DNA from 3 places in the Comamonas sp. GB3 AK4-5 genome. Region 1 is predicted to be linked to each of the others. Evidence: predicted binding sites of a transcription regulator. Region 1 holds the regulator's gene; each other region holds the start of a gene.
What was found. The regulator HrcA, encoded in region 1, represses chaperone genes, less so after heat shock. The targets are predictions, from matches to a motif close to TTAGCACTCNNNNNNNNNGAGTGCTAA.
Positions count from the first base shown of each region.

Region 1 (7,436 bases):
AAGTGATGAACCAGGTTTGCTTTGAAGTGATCGGCAACGACGTGGCCATCACCATGGCTGCCGAAGGCGGTCAGCTGCAGCTCAACGCCTTTGAGCCACTGATGGCCTGGGCCCTGCACAAAAGCCTGCACCACCTGGCCCATGCCTGCAAGACGCTGCAAGTCAACTGCGTGGAAGGCATCGTCGCCAACCAGCGCGTGCTGGACGAGCGCATCGCCAGCTCAGTGACCTTGGTGACCGCGCTGAACCCGCTGATTGGTTACGAGAAGTCCGCCCAGATCGCCAAGGCCGCCATCGCCAGCGGCAAGTCCATCGGCGCGGTCGCCGAAGAGCTGGGCGTGATGAGCCAGGCCCAGCTGCAACAACTGCTGGTGGCCGACAAGCTGACCATGCCTGGCGCACTGAGCGCAAGCTAAAAGGCGGCTCACACACCCTGCACACTCCATCCTGCGGCCACTTGCAGAATGGAGTCCACCAAGCGCCCGAACTGCCCCGCAGCTCGGGCGCTTTGTTTTTGATGCAGGCCAAGCCAGGACGGAATGCACGCCACGACCCAGACAGCCCCTTCCTGCACTGCCGCATACTGACTGGGCATACCTCCCATGCAACGAGCGACACCATGGCCAAGAAATTCCCTGCAGTCCCAGCCCATCCAGAGCGCCTGTGCTGGGGCTGCGACCTGTACTGCCCCGCCACCGACCTGCGCTGCGGCAACGGCTCCGACCGCACACCCCACCCCAGCGAGCTGTGGGGCGACGATTGGCAGACCATGGACGGCACCCAGCCCCCAGGCAACCCGGAGCCCACGGAGCGCTCTCCACTCAAATCCCCCTCTTGCGCGCATCTATAAAGCAAAACCCGCTACTTATTCAGTAGCGGGTCTATAGCGGCATCCTGACTGGGCATAGAAAATAGGAAAACGCATTTAAATGCTTGTGGCTTGCGGTATCTATGCACAAATCGGATTATGAAATTCCGAAAAGACATTGACCATAAATATCAAACGGGTGAGTTTTTACAACTCATCAACACCTTTCGATATCAGGTATGAATTGAAAAAATTTTAAAACCCATTGAATCCAAAAATAAAAATATCAACCTTTGAAAATAATTTACTGAATAATATTTTATTTTCAAAAAATAGAGGCAAGCAATAAATATTGCTTGCCTTGTATACAACCTTGGCAACAGCTTAATACTCCACCAAGGTCAACCTGCGTTACTCGTAGGACAGGGTGTAGGCCACCAGAGCACTCGCCGTGCCAGCCTTGGCATCCGAAGTTGCCTTACCAGCTTGCAGGGTGTAGTAGGCCTTCAGCGGAATGCTGATGTTGCTGCCCGAGGTCGCCCCCAGGGTCACCGTATCTCCCTGGCTGAAGTCCAGGATATCGCTGCCGTTCATCAGCATGATCTGCACACCCTGTGCCGTTCCATTCACCCCAACGCCCTTGCCCACCACCCTGGAAGGCTTCAACGAGAGCGAAACCTTGGTGCCCTGGGTGCACTCGACGTTCAGATCGATGTTCTTGGCAATGGTGCTCAGCTTGCCGGCAGAAATCGCCGGATTGGCTTCCGTGCCCAAGGTCTCAGCCGAGTGCGGCCCCATGGACACGAGCATGTCTGCACCCGAAGAGGTTGCACCGCCGCTGCTCACCTGGCAGGCATCCACGGTGATGCTGCCCTCAAAAGAAATCGCACCCATAGCACCCACTGCGGGAGCTGCTTGAACGCCAGCTGCAAAAAAGACGGCAAGGATAGCCAGGCTGACAAATGATTTTTTCATGGTCGAACTTCTCTTTCACTAAATGGATTGAAAAACTTTTTCAATCCAGTGCCAAAGCCCTAAAAGGCTTACAAAGATGTGCTCTTGTGAAACACAGCTTCTGCGTAGACACAGACAGATACTAATCTAAGAAAACCACAATTAATTTAGAAACGAGGAGAAACAATATAGAAAAAAAATATCAAGAGAAAAACAATTTAACAATTTCCTCTTTGACTTTTCAAAAGATTGGCAGTAAGTGGTCACACAAAAAGCACAGGACAATTTCCGCCATCTACAGAGGCCTGCATGCGCCCCTCAAACCGCGAAAGGTCGGCACCATAGTTCCAATTGCACGTTTTGGCTAGGAAAAGGCGGGAACAACCACAAAAAAAAACGGGTTACGACTACTCGTAACCCGTTGAATTCATTGGTAGGGCGTGGCGGACTTGAACCGACGACCAAGGGATTATGAGTCCCCTGCTCTAACCAACTGAGCTAACGCCCCTTGCCAGCCCTGCACAAGGCAGGGCGCGTGCATTGTAACGGCTTAGAGGGCACTTACGGCGCCTGGCGATCAGATCGCGTGCGCGCACGCTCAACGCCGGGTGTTCAAGGCATTGGTGACCAGCTTGGAGGTGATGTCCACAATCTGGATCATCCGGTCGTAGTGCATGCGCGTGGGGCCGATCACGCCCAGGGTGCCCACGATCTGACCGTCAACCTCATAAGGCGCGCTGACCACGGACAGCTCCTCAAAGGGCACGACCTGGCTTTCACCACCGATGAAGATGCGCACGCCTTCGGCCTGGCTGGAAAAGTCCAGCAGACGCAGGATTTGCGTTTTCTGCTCGAACAAATCGAAAGCCTTGCGCAGATTGCCCATATCGCTGGAGAAATCGCTCACGGCCAGCAGATTGCGTTCGCCGGAGATGATGACCTGCTCCTGCGGCTGTGGGTTCATGGCCTCTGCGCTGACGTTCACGGCGGCCTGCATCAGATCGGTCACCTCGCTGCGCAGGCGCTCAACCTCGGTCTGCAGGCGCTCGCGCACCTGCTCGATGGCCAGGCCCGCGTAGTGGGCGTTCAGGTAGTTGGAGGCTTCCAGCAGTTGGGTGCCGGAGAAATCATGGTCGGTGAAGATGACGCGGTTTTGCACATCGCCTTCGGGCGAGACGATGATGACCAGCACCCGCCGCTCGGACAGTTTGACGAACTCGATGTGTTTGAACACCGAGCTGCGCCGTGGCGCCATCACCACACCCACAAACTGCGACAGGCTGGAAAGCATATTCGCCGCGTTGGCTATCACTTTTTGCGGCTGCTCGGGTGCCAGCTCGGGCGCCGGCAGCATGTCGCGGCTGACGGTGAGCATGGTGTCCACAAACAAGCGATAGCCCTTGGCCGTGGGCACACGGCCGGCCGAGGTGTGGGGGCTGACGATCAGGCCGAACTCTTCCAGGTCGGACATCACATTGCGGATGGTCGCTGGCGAGAGTTCCAGGCCGCAGGCGCGCGACAGCGTACGCGAACCGACCGGCTGGCCGTCGGCAATGTAGCGCTCGACCAGCGCTTTCAACAACAACTTGGCACGTTCATCGAGCATGGAATGATTTTAATGATGTAATTTCCCTCATGACGTCCAAGTTTCGCCATGTGGCCCTCATCGGCAAGTACCGCGCCCCTTCTGCGACAGGTACTCCCCAGGATTGCCCGCGCCAGGCGCTGGAAGACATTGCCGCCTTTTTAAGCACCCAGGGCTGTGAAGTGATTGTGGAGGCCGAGACCGCCTTGCAGATGGGTCAGCCCGCAGCCTACCGCAGTCTGGATGTGGATGCCCTGGGCCTGGCCTGCGACCTGGCCCTGGTCATGGGAGGCGACGGCACCATGCTGGGTGTCAGCCGGCATCTGTCGCGCTATGGCACGCCGCTGATTGGCATCAACCAGGGGCGGCTGGGCTTTGTCACCGACATCCCCATGGATGAAAACCTGCTGCCCACGCTGCAGGCCATGCTGGAGGGCGAGTACGAGGAAGACCCCCGCCCGCTGATCGAAGCCCGCGTCATGCGCGGCGACACCTGCGTGTTCGAGGCCCTGGCCATGAACGATGTGGTGGTCAACCGCGGCAGCACCTCGGGCATGGTGGAGTTGCGTGTCGAGGTCGACGGGCGCTTTGTCTCCAACCAGCGCGCCGACGGCCTGATCGTGGCCAGCCCCACGGGCTCCACAGCCTATGCGCTCTCGGCCGGCGGCCCACTGCTCCACCCTTCCGTGGGCGCCTGGGTGATGGCACCGATTGCGCCCCACACCCTGTCCAACCGCCCCATCGTGCTGTCCGATCAGGGCGAGGTCATGATCGAAGTGGTGGGTGGGCGCGACATCAGCGCCAATTTTGACATGCAGTCCCTGGCCTCGCTGCGCCACGGCGACCGCATCTATGTACGCCGCGCCCAGCATGGCATACGCTTTTTGCACCCCACGGGCTGGAACTACTACGCCACGCTGCGCAAGAAACTGGGCTGGAACGAAGGGGGCACCTGAACCATGGCCCTGCGACGCATTGCGCTGCGCGACTTTGTCATCGTGCAGTCGTTGGACCTGGACCTGCACACCGGCTTCACCGTGCTCACTGGCGAGACCGGTGCCGGCAAGTCCATCTTGATTGACGCCCTGCAACTGGTCCTGGGCAGCCGCGCCGATGTCGGCGTGGTTCGCGAGGGCCAGACCCAGGCCGATATCACCGCCGAATTCGACTGCCCCACCCACCTGGCAGCCTGGCTGGAAGAAGGTGGCTTTGCACGCGAAGACCTGTTGCTGCTGCGCCGCGTGATCGACACCCAGGGCCGCAGCCGCGCCTGGATCAATGGCGCACCCGCCACGGCCACCCAGCTACGCCATCTGGGCGATCTGCTGCTGGACATACACGGCCAGCATGCCTGGCAAAGCCTGACCCGGCCCGATGCCGTGCGCGCCCTGCTAGACGCCTATGCCGGCACCGACACCCAGGCCCTGCGCACCTGCTGGAGCCAATGGCGCAGTGCCCACCAGGAGCTGGAACATGCGCTGGCCGCCCAGGACACGCTGCAGCGCGAGCGCGAACGCCTGCAGTGGCAGATTGGCGAGCTGGACAAGCTGAGCCCCGGCGCAGAGGAATGGGACGAGCTCAACACCCAGCACACGCGCCTGTCTCACGCCCAAAGCCTGCTCGAAACCGCGCAAAGCGCGCTGTATCTGCTGGAAGACGATGAAACCGGCATCTCCGGCCCGCTGACCCGCGCCCACAGCACGCTGCAAAATCAAGAGCATCTGGAGCCCGAATTTCAAGCGATTGCCGATGTTCTGGCTTCCAGTCTGGCCCAGGTCAGCGACGCCAGACACAGCCTGCACAGCTATCTGCGCCGCACCGAGCTGGACCCCGAGCGCCTGGCCGAACTGGATGGCCGCCTGACCCTGTGGATGCAACTAGCGCGCCGCTACAAGCGCTCACCCGAAGAACTGCCCGGTCTGCTGCAAGGTTGGCGCGACGAGCTGCGCCAGCTGGACGCCGTGGAGGATGTGGCCCGCCTGCGCCAGCGTGAACAGCAAGCCCATGAGGCCTACCAGGCCGCCGCGCGCGAGCTCTCGCGCCAGCGCACCAAGGCCGCGCCCAAGCTGTCGCGCGCCATCACCCAGGCCATGCAGGGCCTGGGCATGCAGGGCGGCAGATTTGCCGTGCAACTGGACAAACTGGAAGAACCCAGCGCCAGCGGCATGGACGCGGTGCAATTCCTGGTGGCCGGCCACCCCGGCGCCACGCCCCGGCCGATTGGCAAGGTGGCCTCGGGCGGCGAGCTCTCGCGCCTGTCGCTGGCGATTGCCGTCACCACCAGCCAGCTGGGCCAGGCCGGCACCCTGATTTTTGACGAGGTGGATTCGGGCGTGGGTGGCGCCGTGGCCGAAACCGTGGGCAAGCTGATGCGGGCCCTGGGCCGCGACCGCCAGGTGCTGGCCGTCACCCACTTGCCCCAGGTCGCTGCCTGCGCCGACCAGCACTACGTGGTGTCCAAACGGCGCGACAAGACCTGCACCACCAGCTCGGTGACGCCGGTGCGCGATACTGAGCGAGAACAGGAAGTCGCCCGCATGCTGGGCGGCGAACGCCTGTCTGCCACCACCTTGGCCCATGCACGCGAAATGCTGGCCCAGGCCGGCAGCCCCTGACCGCACGCTGCAGTCCGCGGCATCCCCTATTGGCCCACCACAAGGAGAAATTCACCGCCATGGCCCTGGAACTCGTGCTCATCACCGGCATGTCCGGCTCCGGCAAATCCGTGGCCCTGCATGCGCTGGAAGACGCCGGCTACTACTGCGTGGACAATCTGCCGCCCGAGCTGCTGAGCGACTTTGCAAAGCTCGATCACAGCCGCTATGGCCACAAGGTGGCGGTGGCCATGGACGCCCGCAGCCCCCGAGGCCTGCCGCAGCTGCCCGATCAGCTCAACGCCCTCAAGGCCCAGGGCGTGGTGCTGCACTCCATCTTTCTGGATGCCTCCATTGGCACGCTGGTGCGCCGTTTTTCCGAAACCCGCCGCCGCCACCCGCTGTCCAGCGAAAGCAGCGATGGCGCCCGGCTGGCCCTGGTGCAAACCATAGAGTCCGAGCATGAACTGCTGGCACCGCTGCGCGAACGCTCGCATGTCATCGACACCAGCAATCTGCGCTCGGCCCAGCTGCAAAGCTATGTGAAAAGCCTGATCTCCGTGCCACCGGGGCAGATGACGCTGGTCTTTCAGTCCTTTGGCTTCAAACATGCCCTGCCGGTAGATGCCGACTATGTGTTTGACGTGCGCATGCTGCCCAACCCCTATTACGAGCTGGAGCTGCGACCGCTAACGGGCATGGACCAGCCGGTGATTGACTATCTGCGCCAGTCCCCGGATGTGCAGCGCATGCAGGCCCACATCATCGAGTTTCTGGACCACTGGCTGGATGTGCTCAACCAGAACCACCGCAGCTATGTGACGGTGGCCATTGGCTGCACCGGGGGGCAGCATCGATCGGTGTATCTGGTGGAGCAGTTGGCCAATCACTATCTGGGCCAGTGGACCACGCTGCGCCGTCACCGCGAAATGGACCAGCGCCGGCATTGAACTTCTGCCTTCTGCGGCTTGGTTGGCTTCTTCGTTTTGAGACGGCCATACCGCACTTCATACTTTGTTGCTCGCCCTGGTCGTACAGGCGTACTGCCTGCGGGCAAGGCGCCGCGCCTGAAGTGCGGTCTGGCCGTTGTGGGGTGAAATTAGGCGCTAGCTACGCTTCGCTGGCCCGCTCCGGCAAACCCAGCCTGCTGGACTCCCTCCTCCGACGGGATGTAAGCACTCTGAAAACCTGCGCAAACAGCCCCTTTTTGATAACGCATCCAAGCTCGCCCTCAGCGCCATGCAAGCCGCCACCAGCCCCCAAGGTCCCCAGGTACTGCTCGTCGAAGACGACCCCGCCATAGCCCGCACCGTTTGCTATGCACTGGCGCGTGATGGGATTGCCGCCAGCCATTGCCTGCGGCTGGACGATGCATATGCACAGTGGAAGTCGCGGCGCTTTGATGCCCTGCTGCTCGATGTGGGCCTACCCGACGGCAACGGCCTGGACTGGTGCCGCGAGCTGCGCGCGGCCGGCGTCCATGCGCCGATTCTGG
Region 1 is NZ_CP166730.1:1,034,335-1,041,770, reverse strand. It holds gene ACA027_RS04570 (aspartate ammonia-lyase) at 1-416, shown strand, start outside; gene ACA027_RS04565 (DUF3079 domain-containing protein) at 620-850, shown strand; gene ACA027_RS04560 (fimbrial protein) at 1,220-1,702, opposite strand; tRNA gene ACA027_RS04555 (tRNA-Ile) at 2,194-2,270, opposite strand; gene hrcA (heat-inducible transcriptional repressor HrcA) at 2,361-3,368, opposite strand; gene ACA027_RS04545 (NAD kinase) at 3,398-4,303, shown strand; gene recN (DNA repair protein RecN) at 4,307-5,962, shown strand; gene rapZ (RNase adapter RapZ) at 6,022-6,891, shown strand; gene creB (two-component system response regulator CreB) at 7,181-7,436, shown strand, end outside.

Region 2 (7,436 bases), 170 kb from region 1:
GGCGCCGGTGACCAAGATCACATCCGGGTCGGCTGCAATCACTTGCTCGGGATGCAGCGTGCCGAAGGTCCCGTGCAGCACCTGGCTACCCAGGTTGGTTCCACCTGCTGCGGCCACGAGCTCACCGAAATTCCCATTCCCATAGGAAAGACAGCAATCGTCATAAAGCCCGGCCGCTCTTTCCAGCATCACCAGGGGCCTGTGCCCCAGGTTTTGCAGCCGCTGTGTGACGCGCAGCGTTTGTGCATGCCGAAAGCGCAAAAAGTCCGCGGCCCGGTCCGGGCGACCCATGATCTGCCCCATGATTTCGATGCTGCGCGTGGTGTTCTCGAACATGCGGGTGCGGAAGTCGACGAAGACCACCGGAACGCCCACCTGCGACAGTCGCACCAGCAGACCGGAGGACTCCGCTGCCGACCTGGAGCTCAGATTGAGGACCACCACATCGGGCTCCAACGAAATCGCCAGCTCGATATCGATGGCACCCACGGTCGAGCCCCGAAAGGTTGGTATGCGGTCGATGGCGGGGAATTTCTGGCGATACGCCATATAGCCGCCCAGGTCGGCAGAGCGGAAGTTGTCCCCCCAGCCCACCACGGAGCCGAAGGGATCGCTGTTGCCAAGCAGTGCCACCACATACGCGAGTGGCCCGTCGCCCAGCACCACACGCCGTGCGGGCGTGCGGAGCTTCAACACCCTGCCGGTGATGTCGGTCACGCTGGCTATCTGTTCGCCAGCGTGCGCAGGCGCAACGCCGGCCAGAGTGGTCAGCCCCGCAGCCCATGCGCCTTGCAGCAGCACCCTGCGGAGATTGCGGGTGCCCGGCATCACCAGCGGAACCTGGCGGTGGCCGTGATCGTGCGGTCTTGTCCGATGAAGCAGGACGACTGCGAGCCGCAGCTGGCGATGTACTGTTTGTTGCCCAGATTGCTGACATTGACGGCAAGCGATGCGCCATGGAGGTCACGGCTGAGGCGTCCCAGGTCGTAGCTCAGGGCCAGATCAACGAGCGTGGCCGAGGGCACGGTGAAGGTGTTCATCGGGTTGCCGAAGCTGCTGCCCAGGTAGCGGGCGCCGGCACCCACGCGCAGGCCGCTCAGCCAGCCCGATGCAATGCGGTAGTCCAGCCATAAGGAGCCGCTGTTTCTGGGTGTCTGGGCCTGGCTTTTCCCCTGGTAGTTGGCATCGCTGACCAGCACATTCTCGAGATAGGAATAGCTCGCCAGCAAGTTCAGATTGCGGACGATTTCCGCACTGGCCTGCAGATCCAGCCCGCGTGAGCGCACTTCGCCGGACTGTGTCCAAAAGCCCAGATTGCGCGTATCCGCCGTCTTGACGTTGGTCTGGTTGATCTGGAACACGGCTGCCGAGAGCAAGGTCTTGGAGCCGGCCGGGTGGTATTTCACACCGGCTTCGTACTGCTTGGTCTCGGTGGGCGCAAAGGCTCGGCCATGGAAGTCGTTGCCCAGCACGGGGTCGAACGAGGTGGCGTAACTCAGGTAGGGCGCCACGCCGTTGTCAAACACATAGTTCAGCCCCACGCGGCCACTCCACTTATTGTCTTTTTGCTGGCTGTAGTTCCACTTGGGCGAGTAGCTGCGGGACTGGTCGTCGGTCTTGGACCAGTCGTGGCGGGCATTGAGGGTCAGGCGCCAGCGCTCATAGGCCATCTGATCCTGGGCATAAATGCCGATACGGTCGAACTGCTGGCGCACGTTGTACGGCGTCGTGGCCATGCTGCTGCTGAAGTCCGGCACCGCAATGGGGCGGTAATTGGTCGGGTCATAGGGGTCAAAGGCCACCGGGTCCATGCGATAGGAATCGCTGCGCATGGAGCCTCTTGCGTAATCCATGCCCGCCAGCAAGGTGTGGCGGGTGCTGCCCAGGTCGATGCTCTTGGTGACGTGGTTGTCCGTGGCGAAGGTATTGGAGCTGGCCGGCGCCAGCCCATAGGTGCCCTGCAGCCACAAATGCCCGCCACGGTTCTCGTACGCATAAATGGATGTGCGCTGGATGTCCGAGTTGATGTACATGTAGCGGGAATTGCTGGTGAACTTCCAGCCATTGCCGAACTGGTGCTCGAACAGCGAGCTGATCGAGTTCTGCTTGCGGCTCGAATCCTGAAAACCCATGTCGGTGTAATTGCGCCGGAGGTTGATTTTCGGGAAAGGGCTGTTGTCCAGGCCCACGGCTGCAGCGGGCAGGCTGTTGTAGTCCGGGATTTCGGGCTCGCGTGAGTGGGTGGCCAGCAGCGTCCAGGACGTTGCCGCGTTCGGGCGCCAGGTCAGCGCCGGTGCGAGGTAGATGCGCTTGTGCCTTACGTCCTCGACCTGCCCTTCAGAGTCCAGGCCTGTCGCAGTGAAGCGGTAGAGCAAGGTACCGTCGGCATTGGCTGGGCCGGTGGTATCTATGCCGACCATGCGGCGCCCGAAATTGCCGAGCTGCATCACCACCTCGTTCGAGGCCTCGGCCTGCGGGCGGCGGCTGACCTGGTTCACGATGCCACCGCCTGTGCCTTGGCCATAAAGCGCTGCAGATGGGCCTCGCAACACCTCGATGCGCTCCAGTGAATAGGGATCAATCTGCGGCGTCCATGTCGAGACATTGCTGATGATGCGCAGCCCATCCAGGTAGTAATCGGCATCGAAGCCGCGGATGCGCGTCAGATCCAGCTGGCCGCCAAAGCCGCCGTATTTCTCACTGACGGCGCCACCCGTGTAGCGCAGTGCTTCGCTGCTGGTCAGCGGCTGCAGCACTTCCATCTGCTCGCGCGTCACCACCGAGATCGACTGCGGTGTTTCCAGAATAGGCGTGTCGGTCTTGCTACCCGCGGTGGACTGCTCGGCCACATAGCCATGCACGGCTCCATTGTCCTGGTCTGCGGACGACCCTCCGGTCACTGTGACGGTTGGGAGTGCGGAGGGCGCGCCTGCCGCCGTGCTGTGGGCGGCTGTGTCGTCTGCGGCATGCACTTGTGCAGACCCAAGCAACATGAGCAGGGTCGCGATGGCGCTGTATCGAGGCGAGCGGTTAACCGGCGGTGTGTGATGAGAAAGACGGGCGTAGCGATGCATTGCGGCTCTGGTGCATGAAGTGTTTTCAAAAAGAGAGTCGCATCATATTCACCGACCGACCGTCGGTCAATAAAAATGATTGCTATTACCATGATGAAAAGCGGGTCGAGAAAGGTTCGTTCAGGTGCCTGGGATGAGGGAATCGTGATGTAAAGCCCAGAGCTTTGTCTGCGCTGCGCTTGAATGCAGCCTTCTCGCTTGGGTGCCTCCATCGAGCCGGGGCGATAGCACCCGGTGTCACTCTGGCGGGGGCCTGGTCGGCCCTGCCCGCGGAAAAAACGAAACTGCCGTGACTTTCCGTAGCAGCTCTGGAATTCCCCGCCTCTTGAAAGTGCCGTTTTATCCCTTATTATTAGCACTCGTAGGGGTTGAGTGCTAACAAGCCTCCCTCAGCTCATCCGCTCTGTCTTGGTACGGGGCGGAACGGACATAACCACTGTGTTGATATCTAGGAGAAATGAATGAATCTGCGTCCTCTGCACGACCGCGTGATCGTCAAGCGTCTTGAGAACGAAACCAAGACCGCTTCGGGCATTTATATCCCTGACAACGCCGCCGAGAAGCCTGACCAAGGCGAAGTGCTGGCTGTGGGTCCCGGCAAGCGCAACGACAAGGGCGAGCAGATTGCTCTGAACGTGAAGGTCGGCGACCGCGTGTTGTTCGGCAAGTACTCGGGCCAGACCGTGAAGGTCGATGGCGATGAGTTGCTGGTGATGAAGGAAGACGACCTGTTCGCCGTTGTCGAAAAATAAAGCTGCTGCGCGAGCGCCAGGCGTTGTTGCACCGTGCTCGGAATCCTCACGTACCACAGTACGTTCCGGTTCCTGTGCGCGCTGCGCCTAGCCTGACACCCGCTCGCGACGCTTTCTTTTCCGACAAGCATTTCGCGTATCTCGGATAACTCTCAAATTCATAGCTTCTAGTGCTTACTACATATGCGCTACAAGCTGTTTTGAACCAGATTTAGGAGCCAAACATGGCAGCAAAAGACGTAGTTTTCGGTGGTGAAGCCCGTGCCCGCATGGTGGAAGGCGTGAACATCCTGGCCAACGCGGTCAAGGTCACCCTCGGCCCCAAGGGTCGCAACGTGGTGCTGGATCGCTCGTTCGGCGCCCCCACCGTGACCAAGGACGGTGTGTCCGTGGCCAAGGAAATCGAACTCAAGGACAAGCTGCAGAACATGGGCGCCCAGCTCGTGAAGGAAGTGGCTTCCAAGACCAACGACATCGCTGGTGACGGCACCACGACCGCTACCGTGCTGGCCCAGGCCATCGTGCACGAAGGCACCAAGTACGTGGCCGCCGGCCTGAACCCCATGGACCTGAAGCGCGGCATCGACAAGGCTGTCGCCGCTCTGGTGGAAGAGCTGAAGAAGCAATCCAAGGCCACCACCACTTCCAAGGAAATCGCCCAAGTCGGTTCGATCTCCGCCAACTCCGATGAATCCGTGGGCAGCATCATTGCCGAAGCCATGGACAAGGTCGGCAAGGAAGGCGTGATCACCGTGGAAGAAGGCAAGTCGCTGGCCAACGAACTCGACGTCGTTGAAGGCATGCAGTTCGACCGCGGCTACCTGTCGCCCTACTTCATCAACAACCCCGAAAAGCAAGTTGCCCTGCTGGACAACCCCTTCGTGCTGTTGTTCGACAAGAAGATCAGCAACATCCGCGACCTGCTGCCCACGCTGGAAGCCGTGGCCAAGGCCGGCCGTCCTCTGCTGATCATTGCAGAAGACGTCGAAGGCGAAGCCCTGGCGACCCTGGTGGTCAACACCATCCGCGGCATCCTGAAGGTTGTGGCTGTGAAGGCTCCTGGCTTCGGCGACCGCCGCAAGGCCATGCTGGAAGACATCGCCATCCTGACTGGCGGCAAGGTCATCGCTGAAGAAGTGGGCCTGGCACTGGACAAGGTCACGCTGGAAGACCTGGGCCAAGCTGCCCGCGTCGAAATCGGCAAGGAAAACACCACCATCATCGACGGTGCTGGCAAGGCTGACGAAATCGAAGCCCGCGTCAAGCAAATCCGCATCCAGATCGAAGAAGCCACTTCCGACTACGACCGCGAAAAGCTGCAAGAGCGCGTGGCCAAGCTGGCCGGCGGCGTGGCCGTGATCAAGGTTGGCGCTGCCACCGAAGTCGAGATGAAGGAAAAGAAGGCCCGCGTGGAAGACGCCCTGCACGCTACCCGCGCTGCTGTGGAAGAAGGCATTGTGGCCGGTGGTGGCGTGGCCCTGCTGCGCGCCAAGCAAGCCGTGGGCGAGCTCAAGACCGGCAATGCCGAGCAAGACGCTGGCATCAAGCTGATCCTGAAGGCCATCGAAGCCCCTCTGCGTGAAATCGTGGCCAACGCCGGTGGCGAGCCTTCGGTGGTGGTGAATGCCGTGCTGAATGGCAAGGGCAACTACGGCTTCAACGCTGCCAACGACAGCTATGGCGACATGCTGGAAATGGGCATTCTGGACCCCACCAAGGTGACCCGTACGGCCCTGCAAAACGCCGCTTCCGTGGCTTCGCTGCTGCTGACCACCGAGTGCATGATTGCCGAAAGCCCCAAGGCTGAAGGCGCTGCAGCCATGCCCGACATGGGCGGTATGGGTGGCATGGGCGGCATGGGTATGTAATACCCGCCGTGACGGCAGCGGCCCCGCGCTGCTGCCCGCCACAGTCCAAAACCCGCAGCCCGCAAGGCCTGCGGGTTTTTTCGTATGTCTGCCCTACACTTGGGGCGAGATTTTTTGCATTGACGCCCCCCATTCCGTCCACATTCCCGCATGACCACCGCTGCCCCGCTTGCCCCCTTTATTGCCCATACCGCCGACCACGCCACCGTGCACATTGACCTGGGCGAGCGCAGCTATCCCATTCGCATCGGGGCCGGCCTGCTGGGCGAGACCTCCACCTACCAGGGCCTGCCCAAGGCACGCAGCGCTTTGATCGTCACCAACACCACGGTGGCGCCGCTGTATCTGCAGCAGGTGCGCACCGCGCTGGCCGCGCAGTACGCGCAAGTGCATGTGGTGGAACTGCCCGATGGCGAGGCCCACAAAGACTGGCAGACCCTGAACTTGATTTTTGATGGCCTGCTGCAGCAGGGCTGTGATCGCAAGACCTTGCTGTTTGCCCTGGGCGGTGGCGTGATTGGCGATATGACGGGCTTTGCCGCCGCCAGCTATATGCGCGGCGTACCCTTTGTGCAGCTGCCCACCACGCTGCTGTCCCAGGTGGATTCCAGCGTGGGCGGCAAGACCGCCATCAACCACCCGCTGGGCAAAAACATGATCGGCGCCTTCTACCAGCCGCAGCTGGTGCTGTGCGACCTGGCATCGCTGGACACCTTGCCCGTGCGCGAGCTCTCTGCCGGCCTGGCCGAGGTCATCAAATACGGTCCCATCGCCGATATGGCGTTCTTTGACTGGCTGGAAGCCAATATCGACCTGCTGCGTTCCGGTGACCGCCAGGCCATGGCCCAGGCCGTCAAGCGCAGCGTGGAGATCAAGGCCTGGGTGGTCAGCCAGGACGAAAAAGAAGCCGGCCTGCGCGCCGTGCTCAACTTCGGCCACACCTTTGGCCACGCCATTGAAGCCGGCATGGGCTACGGCGTCTGGCTGCATGGCGAGGGCGTGGGCGCCGGCATGGTGATGGCGGCGCATTTGTCGCAGGAACTGGGCCTGGTGGATGCCGCCTTTGTCGCACGCCTGACCCGCTTGATCGAGCGTGCCGGCCTGCCCACCAAGGGCGCCATGCTGGATGCCAAAGACAATGCTGGCGCCTATCTGGAACATATGCGCGTGGACAAGAAAGCCGAGGCCGGCGAGATCCGCTTTGTGCTGATTGATGGCCCCGGCAAGGCTGTAATGCGCAGCGCACCTGATGCGCTGGTGCGGCAGGTGATTGACCGTTGCTGTGGGTAAATAAGAAGTACCCCCTGTGCCGCTGCGCGGCCGGCGTAGGCCCTTGCGCGGTGCCCTGACCTGGGCTGCGTCGGTTTTATGCGCTGTAGGTGGCGTGTGGATTCCTTAAAACCATAGCTGCCGTAGCTTGTCGATGCTGCATACCAGGCGGTTTTGATGCTTGAAAAGGAGTGGTGGATGGCGATGCAAGGACTGGCCCCCTGGGCATGTGACCCGGCGCAAACCCGGGGCAGGCGCTTTGCCGAGGCCCCTGCGCCCACGCGCAGCGACCACCAGCGTGACCGGGACCGCATCGTCCACTCCAGCGCTTTTCGCCGCCTGGTCTACAAGACCCAGGTGTTCTTGAACCACGAGGGCGACCTGTTCCGCACCCGGCTGACGCATTCGCTGGAGGTGGCACAGCTAGGTCGTTCCATTGCCCGGCCGCTGGGCTTGAATGAAGACCTGGTCGA
Region 2 is NZ_CP166730.1:867,756-875,191, forward strand. It holds gene ACA027_RS03745 (ABC transporter substrate-binding protein) at 1-717, opposite strand, end outside; gene ACA027_RS03750 (TonB-dependent siderophore receptor) at 828-2,861, opposite strand; gene groES (co-chaperone GroES) at 3,536-3,826, shown strand; gene groL (chaperonin GroEL) at 4,051-5,694, shown strand; gene aroB (3-dehydroquinate synthase) at 5,845-6,984, shown strand; gene ACA027_RS03770 (deoxyguanosinetriphosphate triphosphohydrolase) at 7,162-7,436, shown strand, end outside.
Region 2: a site for HrcA is predicted at 3,427-3,453, ahead of groES (co-chaperone GroES). Genes of this name have one in related genera too.

Region 3 (7,436 bases), 220 kb from region 1:
TTCTGGGGCATGAGCGGATTGATCCTGCTGCTCATCGTCACCGGCATCATGATCTGGGAACAGTACTTCCCATTTCTGATCCCCATCCCGCTGCGGCGCATTGCCGTGGTCGCCCATGCGGCGGCGGCCCTGGGCTGCTTCTTCATCTTTGTGGCCCACGTGTATGCTGCCATCTGGACGCGGGGCACCATCCCGGCAATGACGCGCGGCACCGTCACCGGGGGCTGGGCCTTTCGCCACCACCGCAAATGGCTGCGCGAGCTGGCCAAGCGCCCGCATGAGGCGGCGGCGCCTGCTGCTCCACCTCCTGCGACCAAGTCCTCACCCGATTGATTTCGCAGCATCCGCCCAGCGCGGATGCCCGAGCCCCCCCGATTCCCAACGCCGGCCTGCCGGCCTCCCCCCATGGCAGACAGCCCTATCCAACCCGATCCCTCCTTCATCACCGGGGGCATTGCCAAGACCCCGTTCACGCTGCAACAACCGCCCGCGCAATGCTTTACAAGCCGTGCCAGCCGCTTTCACTTTCTGGCCCAAAGCAACGATCTGGCGCCCTATCTGCAGTTTCTCGGCGACCTGGCCGCGCTACAGGCCAGGCTGGTGCAGGCGCTACCGGCGCCAGTGCCCATCAGCAGCGAACGCCTGCAGCAAGCCAAGCAGGCCGGTCTGCCTCCCATAGACCGCACGGCCCTGGCTGATGACGCTCAGCTGCTGGACTGCCTGCACGCCCTGTGCGAGGGAGCCACCAGCATCACCATGCCAGCCGCCGCACGCCAGGCGCTGGACGCCCTGCGCAGCGCCGAAGCCGACGATTTGCGCTGGCTGCTGGCCAATGTGCTGGGCGACGCCATCCCTGAAGATGCGGTGGCTCCCCACCTGTTTGCCGCGGCTGCAGTGCAGCTGCACCTGGCGCGCCTGGCCACCAGCCTGTCCGCCGAGGCGCTGCAGCCCGTGGCCACCGGCGTCTGCCCGGCCTGCGGCGGCCTGCCCGTAACATCCTCCGTCATCGGCCTGCGCGATATCGAGAACGTGCGCTATGCCAGCTGCAACTGCTGCGCCACGCAGTGGAACGAGGTGCGCATCCAATGCCTGTGCTGCGGTTCCACCAAGGGCATCAGCTACCGCAGCGCCGGTACCGACGACGCCACGGTCAAGGCCGAGGTCTGCAAGGAATGCGGCCATTGGACCAAGCTGCTCTACCAGGTACGCAACCCCAGCCTGGAACCCGTGGCCGACGATGTGGGCAGCCTGGGCCTGGACCTGCTGATGCGCAGCGAAACCCCGTATCGGCGCGGCGGGCTCAATCCCTATCTGCTGGGGTACTGAGCGGAAACCATCCTGCCTCGGCCCCATGGGCCTGGCGGATGGCCTGTAACAGGCCTGGGGTTTAGCGAAATCTGTTACACCCTTATCGCGTGATGTGGACGGAACTTCTCGTTTAGCACTCGGTCATAGAGAGTGCTAACATGAACCGATGGAAGAAAGGATGAAAGCAATGACTACACAGACGAGCAACCTTACGGCTGCAACGGCTTTGGCGCCTGCAAATCCTTGGGCTCTGGTGCCGCCACTGGGCAACCTGGATGCCTATATCTCCGCGGTCAACCACCTGCCCATGCTCACCCAAGAGGAAGAGCAGGACTACGCACGCAAGCTCAAAGAACAAAACGATCTGGATGCCGCTGGGCGTCTGATCATGTCCCACCTGCGCCTGGTGGTGTCCATCTCGCGCCAGTACCTGGGCTATGGCCTGCCCCACAGCGACCTGATCCAGGAAGGCAATGTGGGCCTGATGAAGGCGGTCAAGCGTTTTGACCCCGACCAGAACGTGCGCCTGGTGAGCTACGCCATGCACTGGATCAAGGCCGAGATCCACGAATACATTCTGAAGAACTGGCGCATGGTGAAGGTGGCCACCACCAAGGCCCAGCGCAAGCTGTTCTTCAACCTGCGCTCCATGAAGCAGGAGCTCAAGGCCGACGCCGCCATGGAAGGGGGCGAAGCCGCCTTCCGCGACACGCTGACCGCGCAAGAGATCGACGCCATGGCCGCGCGCCTGAACGTCAAGCGCGAGGAAGTCATCGAGATGGAAACCCGGCTTTCGGGCGGTGACGTGCTGCTGGACCCTTCGCCCAGCGACGATGACGACAAGGCTTTTGGCCCCATCGCCTATCTGGCCGATGCCGCCCACGAGCCCACCTCCATGATCGAGTCGCAGCAGCGCGATGTGCTGGCCACCGACGGCATTGCCCAGGCGCTGGAAGCGCTGGACGCCCGCAGCCGCCACATTGTGGAAGAGCGCTGGCTGAAGGTGAACGATGACGGCTCGGGCGGCATGACGCTGCATGAGCTGGCCGCCGTGTACGGTGTGAGCGCCGAACGCATCCGCCAGATTGAAGTGGCGGCCATGAAGAAGATGAAGAAGGCCCTCACCGAGTTTGCCTAAGAAGCTGCTTGACCACCGGCCTTGGACCGCACAAACCTGCAAACAGCCGCCCGACAAGGCTGCCAAGTTGCAGACGAAAACCCGGATAATTTCCGGGTTTTTTTATGCTTTGCTACAGACACCACACGCTGAGGCAGCTATCAATTTTGTATCTGGAGTTGCCATGAGCGCATCCCCCTACCGCACCCTGTGCCGCCGCAGCCTGCTGAGTCTGGCCAGCGCCACCGCCCTGGGCCTTGGCCTACCGGCGCAGGCTGAGAGCCCCAGCTGGCCCAACAAGCCCCTGCGCCTGATCGTGGGCTTTCCGGCCGGCTCCTCGCCGGACCTGACGGCCCGCGCCCTGGCCGAACCGCTGGAAAAAGCCCTGGGCCAGACCATCATTGTGGAAAACAAGGTGGGCGCGGGCGGGAACATTGCCGGTGAAACCGTGGCCAAGGCCACAGACGGCCACACCTTCAGCGTGATGATCAACGGCAATATGACGATTGCCAAGCTGCTGAACCCGGCCGTGCGCTATGACCCGGTCAAGGACTTGCAGCCCGTCAGCCTCATCGGCGTGGCCCCGCTGGTGCTGGTGGCGCCCGCCATCTCCCTGGAGGGCAAGGCCTTTTTTGCCGCAGGCGCCAAGGCCGGCAACCAGTGGAGCTATGGCTCACCCGGCGTGGGCACGGTGGGTCATCTGGGCATGGAGCTGCTCAAGAGCCGCTCTGCCCTCAAGCCCGTGCACATTCCCTATGCCGGCTACCCCCAGGTGTTCAACGCCATCCAGGGCGGCGATCTGCAGCTGTCCATGCTGCCGCCGGCACTGGCCATGGCACAGATTCAAGCCGGCAAGCTGCGTGGCATTGGCGTCACCTCGGTCGCGCGCAGCCCGCTGGCACCCGGCCTGCCCAGCCTCAAGGAGCTGGGCGTGCAGAACTTTGACCTGGAAATCTGGAACGCCGTGGCCGCCCCCAAGGCCATGCCGCGCGAGCATGTGGAGCAACTGGCCGTCGCCGTCAGCGCCATCGTGCGTACGCCGGAGATGCGGGCCAAGCTGGCACTCCAGGGCTGGCAGGTGGTGGGCAGCAGCCCCGAAGGCCTGGCCAACCGCATTCAGCAGGATGTGCAGGCCCTGGGCAGCATCATCCGCGAGCAAGGCATTCGCGCGCAGTAAACCGGCTGCAGCGGGGTGGGCCAGCGGCGGATCGCCTCACTCCACCATGGCCTGCGGTGCCGGTGAGCGCCGCGGTGCCAGGCCTGCTGGAGCCAGGGCAGGTGGCTGGAACGCTGGCGGCGCAAGCCCTGCCTGTGCAATACCGGCTGCGCCTTCCTCCCTGTGCAGCGCCTGCCGCTGGCGTGGAATGAACACGCCGGCCGCACCGTGCAAACGCTGGGCCTGCAGGGCCAGCACATCGCTGAGCTGGGCGCTTTCCTGGGCCATGGAGCGGTTTTGATCGCTCAGACCACGCAGATGGGCCACCGCGTCGCTGATCTGCGCACTGCCGGCCGCCTGCACCTGGGTGTGCTCCTGGATGCTGGCCATGGTGTGGGCCAGCCCCTCTATGCCCTCCACCACCGAATGCATGGTGATGCGTGCAGTCTCCGCGGCCGCATGGCCTTTTTCCACCTGCTGGCGCGAGCCCTGAATCAGCTGCTTGATGTCGCGCGCCGCCTGGGCACTTTGCTGTGAAAGCTGGCGCACCTCGGCCGCCACCACCGCAAAGCCCTTGCCATGCTCGCCCGCGCGGGCGGCCTCCACGGCGGCATTGAGCGCCAGCAGATTGGTCTGAAAGGCGATGCCATCGATCAGCCCCACAATGTCGCCCACCTTGCGGCTTGCGGCGTCTATGCCCGCCATGGACTGCACCAGCTGGTCCACGCTGCTTTGCCCCTGCATCACGCCTTGCACGCCGTCCTGCGCCTGCAGCATGGCAGATTCGGCCTGGGTCTGCGTGCTGCTGATGGTCTGACCCAGGGACGCCAGCGCAGCGGCGGCCTGCTCCAGCTCGCTGGAGGCCTGCTGGGTGCGCAAGGCCAGCTGCACATTGCCGGCCTGCAATTGCTGGGCGCAGACGCTGACCTGCTCGGCCTTGCCTTCGATGTCCCCCACCAGCGAGCGCATGTTCAGCCCGGCCTGCTCCACGCTGCGCATCAGGCTGCCCACTTCATCGCGCCGCTCCAGAAACAGCGACTGGGCACTGTCCCCACTGGCCACCTGCCGTGCCTGGCGCAGCACGGCGTGCAGCGGCCAGACCAGGCGGCGCCCCACCCACAGCAGGCCGGTGAAGGCACACAGCATCCAGCACAAGGCCATGGCCCCCAGCGTGCGGGGCTCCAGGCCCCAGGCCGCCGCCCCCACCAGGGCCAGGGCGCACAGCAACAACAGGGCAGCCCCCGCATAGAGCTTGGTGGACATGGGCACAAAGTGCAGCAGACTCCACCACGCACGCCAGCCCTTGGGAAAAACAAAGCCACGCCGTACCTGCAGGTGCTGCGCGCCGCTGTTGAGCAGGTCGTAAAGCGACTGCTGTGCCTGGGTTTCCTGGGCCGAGGGCTTGGTACGCACCGACAGATAGCCAATGGTCTTGCCCCCTGCCTGGATGGGGCTGGCATTGGCCCGAACCCAGTAGAAGTCACCGTTTTTGCAGCGGTTCTTGACCACGGCGGTCCAGCTGGCGCCCTGCTTCAAGGTGTTCCACATGTCCTCGAACAACACCGCCGGTGTCTCTGGGTGGCGGATGATGTTGTGGGGCTGCAGATGCAGCTCTTCGTAGTCGTAGCCGCAAATCTTCAAGAAAGCATCATTGGCATAGATGATCTTGCCCTTGAGGTCCGTGGCCGACAGCAAGGTGGCGTCATCTTGCAGCTGGAGTTCAGTCGTGGTGACAGGCAGGTTGCGCCGCATGGAGGCTCCCGGTGACTTGCACAATGCGTGCGCGCCACTGAGAGTCTGTGGACAACCCCGTTCGCGAGTGCGCCGCGAGGGGTTCGTTCACATGCACAGAGGGCTGCGCCGCCCAAAATGGGCCAATATGCGCAGCACCTCCGCCGTACCGGTTGATAAAAATCAACCCTGGCCTGCAATCGATTTATTTTCCTTATTAGCACCACAGACCCGCGCCCCGGCAGCGGCCTGTAGTGAGCAGGACGGACTTACGCCGCCGGCTGTGCCAGCAGGGTCAGAGCGTCCTCGGCCAGCACCTTGGCACCCGCGCCGTAACGCTGGTACACGCGCAGCCGGCCCTGCGGGTCATAGATGTACAGGCCTGCCGTGTGGTCCAGGGTGTAGGTGCCGGGCTGCTGGCCCTCCACCTTTTTGTAATAGACCTTGAAGTCCTTGGCCATGGCGGCCACCTGCTCGGGCGTGCCGGTCAGGGCCACCATGCCGGGGTCGAAGTTGCCGACATAGGCCTTGAGCACCTCGGGCGTGTCACGCTCCGGGTCCACCGAAACGAAAACGCCTTGCAGCTTGTCGCCCTGGGCGCCCATATGCTGCTTGGCCTCCACCAGCTCCTGCAAGGTGGTGGGGCAGACATCGGGGCATTGGGTGTAGCCGAAGAACACCACGGTGACCTTGCCGGCAAAGTCTTTGATGGAGCGCTGCTTGCCATCGGCATCGGGCAGCGAAAAGCCCTTGGCATATTCGGCACCGGTGACATCCACCCCGTTGAGCTTGGCCCCGGGCTGGTCCGAGCAACCTGCCAAGCCTGCGCCCAAGGTGGCTGCCATGCCTGCCGCCACCAGGCAGTGCAGTGCGCGTCGTTTGTCCATTCTTACTCTCCCACAGCGGCGCACGCTTTCGCAGCCTGGCCGCAGCGGCACCCGCATTGATTCAAATGTGCCATCGTAACGCCCTCCCCTCTGATGCGCCGCCAGCCTTCTCCCCAAGAGGACGACGGCCTTTGCGAGGAGCAGCCACGCTCTGGGGCTATGGGGGCGCCGTGCCCAGGTGGGGGCCTGCTGGTCCAGCCCGGATTCAGCGCCCCGACTGGTCCCAGGAGGCCGAGGCCCGCAGCAGCCTGTCCAGATCGCGCTTGGCACGGCCGGCGCTGGCCTGATTCAGGCTGGCAGGCCAGCGCAGCATCCAGTGGCCTTGGGGGTCCACCAGATAGAGGTGGTCTTCCAGTGCCTGGCCGGGCTCCGGCTGCAGCCAGGCCTGAATTTGCGCCTGCGGCAGGCGCAGCACCTGGGCCTGGGCCAGGGCCGGTTGCAACGCGGCAGCCGGCGTGGCTGCATCGCTGACCAGCCACACCCAGTCCACCCGCTCCTTCTCGCGGCCCAGGCTTTCGCGCAGCTGGCGCTGCAGATAGAGATGGGCTTCGCAGGCCGCAGCGCAGGCCCCGCCCGCCACGCTGACCAGCAGCCACTGGCCTTGCAGGCTGGTCAGGGGCACGGCGCTGCCATCCAGACGCTGGGCCTGCAACTGCGGCATGGCCGGCTGCTGCGCCACCAACACGCCGTAGCTGCTGCGTCCCTGCGGGCGGATGACGTAGTAGCTGAAGTAGGAGGCAATGACGGGTGCGGCACAGACCAGCAGCACGGCCAGCATCTTCCAGCGGCCCAGGCGGGTGCGCTGTGCGGGGAGGTCCTGAGGGCTGGGCAGGCTGTGCACGGTCAGGCCCAAGGGCTGGGGAGCGGATGATTCAGGAGACGGGGTCATGGGCATGCTCGTGGGTGCGGCGCCGGGGCCGCAGAATCTGGAACCAGAAATACAGCAGCGCCACCAGGGCGCTCAGGCCAAACCACTGCGCCGCATAGCCGTAGTGCTTGGCCACGCCGCTATCGGGCTGAGGCCAGTCGCGCAGCAAGCCATCGGCTGCCGCGTCGGTTTGCAACACGCTCCAGGGCGGTAGATCCAGCCCCGTGGTCAGCGCATAGGCCGCCAGGTCCAGGTTCTGGCGAATCTGCGCCGGCCCGGCCTCGGGGGCATCGCTTCCCAATTGGTAAAGGGCTGAGGGCGGTGGCGCCACCCGCCCCTGCACCACCACCGGCCCTGTGGGCGTGGTGA
Region 3 is NZ_CP166730.1:1,258,142-1,265,577, reverse strand. It holds gene ACA027_RS05630 (formate dehydrogenase subunit gamma) at 1-333, shown strand, start outside; gene fdhE (formate dehydrogenase accessory protein FdhE) at 406-1,326, shown strand; gene rpoH (RNA polymerase sigma factor RpoH) at 1,496-2,446, shown strand; gene ACA027_RS05615 (Bug family tripartite tricarboxylate transporter substrate binding protein) at 2,610-3,602, shown strand; gene ACA027_RS05610 (methyl-accepting chemotaxis protein) at 3,639-5,333, opposite strand; gene ACA027_RS05605 (SCO family protein) at 5,582-6,199, opposite strand; gene ACA027_RS05600 (hypothetical protein) at 6,405-7,088, opposite strand; gene ACA027_RS05595 (SURF1 family protein) at 7,072-7,436, opposite strand, start outside.
Region 3: a site for HrcA is predicted at 1,439-1,465, ahead of rpoH (RNA polymerase sigma factor RpoH). Genes of this name have one in related genera too.